One region of the Rhizobium quercicola genome, then DNA from elsewhere that is predicted to be linked to it. Evidence: riboswitches for the same ligand, from Rfam matches in the RefSeq annotation. Region 1 holds a riboswitch; the other holds the start of a gene.

Region 1 (2,161 bases):
GCTCCTGTCATGTCGAGGGGGCGGGCGAGAAGCATCGCGCGGCCCGTGCCGAGCGTCAGCTGCACGGGTCCTTCCGCCACGTTGGAAAGGGTGCGCGACGACCCGAAGGGCACCGCGAAACGGTCGAGCGCATAGCGCGCGCCGGCAATGGAAAGATCGGTCAGCGCATCGAGACCGAGCACGGAGAAGAGACAGCCTTTCGGCAGGTGGACCTCGGTGATGCCGGGCAGCAGCGGCACCGCCTCCTCCTCGCCCGAGGTCAGCAGCACGTCGAGCCCGGTTTCGGCAAGGTGCAGCCCGTGCAGCAGGTGCTGGAAGGCATGGTCGCTGCGCTCGCCGCCGAGCGCGCCGGCCAGGATCAGCCGCCGCGCGCCGCGCATCCGCGCCGCCGCCACGGCAATCTCGCCATCGGTCTCGTTCTTGGCCGGCGGATAGGGCTCGCGCGGAACGTTCGGCCAGGCCGCGATCAGCGCGTCCGGCGTCGAGTCGAAATCGCCGACCCAGAGTTCCGGCGTCCGCCCGATGGCCCCCGCATGCCGCATGCCGCCATCCGCCGCGATGACGCGCGTTCCGGCCAGCTGCGCGGCCAGCCGGTCGGTCATCGTCAGCGGCCCGCCGAGCAGGATGGTGAATGCGGTTGCGGTCATCGCGCTGCCATAGCGCGAAGCCGGCCCGGAGGCAAAGGTCAAAGGGCGCAAAAGCCCCAAAGATGCGGGAGGGCACGGGCGCTCGCGCACCGAGGCATCCTGCGACCTTGGATCTTGCCAAGGGGCGGGACCGCGTCTAGATCTTGGCATGCTCTAACGGGGTGCCCTTCCAACGCGACGATCCGTCGTTGCGGGACGACGGGCTGAGAGGCGCGAAACGCCAACCCGCGGAACCTGATCCGGCTAGCACCGGCGGAGGGATTAGACGGCTCGCAAGCGCTACTCCCCTTGAAACCTGTATCCTGAAGGAGGCGCGCATGCGCGGCACTTGGCTTTTCACCACCACGACCACCTTCCTTCTCGCCGGGGGCATGATGCTTTCCCTCGCCGGCGCCCAACCCGCCGGTGCCGCAGAGAAGAAGACGCTGACCGTCTACACCTATGAGAGCTTCACCAGCGAATGGGGCCCCGGCCCCAAGATCGCCGAGAGCTTCGAGAAGACCTGCGACTGCACGCTCACCTATGTCAGCGTCGCCGATGGCGTGGAGCTGCTGACGCGGCTGAAGCTCGAAGGCCCCGCCTCCAAGGCGGATGTCGTCGTCGGCCTCGACACCAACCTCGTCGCCGAGGCCAAGGCCACCGGCTTCTTCGCCCCGCATGGCCTCGACACCTCCGCGCTCACCGTTCCCGGCGGCTTTTCGGACGACAGCTTCGTGCCCTATGATTACGGCCACTTCGCCTTCGTCTACGACACGCAGACGCTGAAGAACCCGCCCAAGAGCCTGAAGGAGCTGGTCGAGGGCGGCGCGAAGGACAAGATCGTCATCGAGGACCCCCGCACCTCGACGCCGGGCCTCGGCCTGCTGCTCTGGGTGAAGTCCATCTATGGCGACCGGTCCGGCGAAGCCTGGAGCAAGCTGAAGGACCGCATCCTCACCGTCACGCCCGGCTGGTCGGAAGCCTACGGCTTCTTCACCAAGGGCGAAGCGCCCATGGTTCTCTCCTACACGACCTCGCCCGCCTATCACATGGTGTCCGAAAGCAGCGACCGCTATCAGGCGGCGGAATTCGCCGAGGGGCACTATATCCAGATCGAGGTGGCCGGCATGACGAAGGCCGCCCGCGACCCCGCGCTCGCCAAGGCCTTCCTCGCCTTCCTCGACGGCCCGCAGGCGCAGGCCATCCTGCCCACCACCAACTGGATGATGCCGGTGGCACAGCCCAGCGAGCCGCTGCCGGAGGCTTTCTCAAAGCTGGTTAAGCCCAAGACGACCTTCCTGATGAGCCCGGAGGATGTCGCTGCGAACCGCAAGGCCTGGATCGACGAATGGCTGGCTGCCATGAGCCGGAACTGATCGTCCCGTGCCCGCCGCTCGCGATCGCCGTCTGACGCGGACGCTCGGCGTGGCCGGCATTCTCGGCATCGCGCTCTTCGTCGGCGCCGCCATCCTCGCGCTCGCCTTGGCCGCGACCGGCGCGGAGACCGGAGCCACAGGCGGTGTCTTCCATGCCCC
Region 2 (2,161 bases), on a different contig from region 1:
CAGGCCGACCGTCAGCGCCGCAACCTCGTCGGCCTCGTTCGGCGAGGCGTCGCCGAGCGACATCACGCGCACATCCTCGAACGGCACGGTGCGGGTGAAGGGCTGGCCGTTGCGCATCAGCCCGGTGCCGTCTGCGGCAGCGTAGATCTCGCGGAACACCGGCATGGCGACGACGCCGAGATCGGGCCGGCCATGGGTGACGTGGCCGAGCGAGATGCCCCACAGCGGCGAGCCGCGCAGGAAGTTCGCGGTTCCGTCGATCGGGTCGATGATCCAGTAGGCATCGCCACCCGTGCCGCCCATCTCCTCGCCGACCACGGCCTCGCCCGGAAAGGCTTCCGCCAGCCGCGCCCGCACCAGATGCTCGACGCTCGTGTCGGCCTCGGTCACGAAGTCCTGAAAGCCTTTGGCGCCCGTGGCGATCGTCGCGCGGGTCTCGAAGAAACCGAGCGCCATCTCCATCGCGTCCGCGATCACCGCAACGGCCTTTTCCAGCCGGGTCTGCGTCGTCGTCATGCCGGATACCCCTCTTCCGTCTCGGGCGCTGCCCCTGTCGCCTCCGTCGTCTCTATCGCGGCTTTTGTGCACTGCGCAAGCGCGTGGTTCTGCTCGGTAAACTCTCGCTTTCGCATAAGGGCGTTAGAGGCAACCATCGTCGGGGCGGAATCGGAGGTCGGTCACGTGAGCCTCGCGAAAAGGCGTCAAATGGATTGACAGGAGGGCCAAAAGCGTGGATTTTCCGCGCACTTCCGAGGGGGGCACCGAACGGTGCTGAGATGGGCGTTGAGCCTGGACCCTTGAACCTGATCCGGGTCATACCGGCGTAGGAACGGAAACAGGTGTCCGCTCACGGCCCTTTCTCTCTTCTCCGCTTCGCCCGGATCTCCGTCGCCCTTGTGTGGAGATCGCCGATGCCGTTGCCTGTTCGTCTGTTTCCCCCGCCGCGCGATACCGGTCTCTAGGCATGCGCGCGTTTCACGCGGCACTCGGGCTCGGCGTGCTGGTTCTCATCTGGCAGGCCGGCACGGCCGTGTTTTCGCCGCCGGCCTATCTGCTGCCGTCGCCGCTGGCTGTCGCCGCGGTATTTCGGGAGCAGTCGGCGTTTCTTTTGTCCCAAAGCCTCGTCACGCTGTCGGAAATCCTGATCGGGCTCGTCGCGGGCGCGGCGCTCGGTGCGGGCACGGCGTTCGTGCTGGCGGCGAGCCCGCGCATCGGGCCGTTCGTCTGGCCGACGATCCTCATCCTGCAGGCGTTGCCGGTCTTCGTTCTCGCGCCGATCCTCGTCGTCTGGCTCGGCTTCGGCATGGCCTCGAAGGTGGCCATGACCGTGCTCATCATCTTCTTTCCCGTCGCCTCGGCCTTTGCCGACGGGCTGAACCGGACGGAACGGGACATCGTGGATGCCGTGTCCCTGACGCAGGCCTCGCACTGGCAGGCGCTCGTGTCGGTGCGGGCGCCGCTGGCGCTGCCGAGCCTCGTTTCCGGCCTGCGCGTCGCCGCCCCGCTGGCGCCGCTCGGCGCCGTCGTCGGCGAGTGGGTCGGTGCGTCCGCCGGTCTCGGCTTCGTCATGGTGCAGGCCAATGCCCGCATGCAGACGGCCACCGTCTTCGCCGCCATGGTCGTGCTGGCCGTCATGACGCTGCTCCTGCGCCTGCTGGTCGATCTCCTCACCGCCCGCCTTGCGCCCTGGGCGCGGGAGGGCGATCGCCTTCATCCCGAACATCGATCCTCTCAACCCGTCCCATCCCGGAGATCTGCATGATCCGTCTTCTCGTCGCGACGATGCTTGGCCTGTCCAGCCTTTTCGCCTCCACCTCCGCGCAGGCCGCCGACCCGCTGACCGTGCTGCTCGAATGGTTCGTCAATCCCGACCATGCGCCCCTGGTGGTCGCGCAGGAGAAGGGCCTGTTCGCCGAGGCGGGGCTCGATGTCACGCTGGTGCCGCCGGCGGACCCTTCCGTCGTGCCGCGACTCGTGGCGGCAAAGCAGGCGGATATCGGCATCCACTACCAGCCCAATCTCTATCGCGACCATGAAGCGGGCCTGCCGCTCGTGCGCTTCGGCACGCTGGTGGAGACGCCACTGAACACGGTGACGGTGCTGGCGGACGGGCCGATCAAGAGCCTGAAGGACCTGAAAGGCCGGAAGGTCGGCTATTCCG

The links. A riboswitch is a leader RNA that binds a small molecule or an ion and turns the genes downstream of it on or off. The one in region 1 is predicted to bind thiamine pyrophosphate.
Region 2: another riboswitch for thiamine pyrophosphate. It lies ahead of LRX75_RS09475 (ABC transporter permease); the one in region 1 lies ahead of thiB (thiamine ABC transporter substrate binding subunit).

The regions. Positions count from the first base shown of each region.
Region 1 is NZ_JAJOZR010000002.1:276,119-278,279, reverse strand. Features, by position in the region: gene LRX75_RS04745 (thiamine diphosphokinase) at 1-647, opposite strand, end outside; TPP riboswitch at 795-925, shown strand; gene thiB (thiamine ABC transporter substrate binding subunit) at 1,019-2,002, shown strand; gene thiP (thiamine/thiamine pyrophosphate ABC transporter permease ThiP) at 2,034-2,161, shown strand, end outside.
Region 2 is NZ_JAJOZR010000005.1:210,355-212,515, reverse strand. Features, by position in the region: gene LRX75_RS09480 (inositol monophosphatase family protein) at 1-516, opposite strand, end outside; TPP riboswitch at 743-847, shown strand; gene LRX75_RS09475 (ABC transporter permease) at 965-1,762, shown strand; gene LRX75_RS09470 (ABC transporter substrate-binding protein) at 1,759-2,161, shown strand, end outside.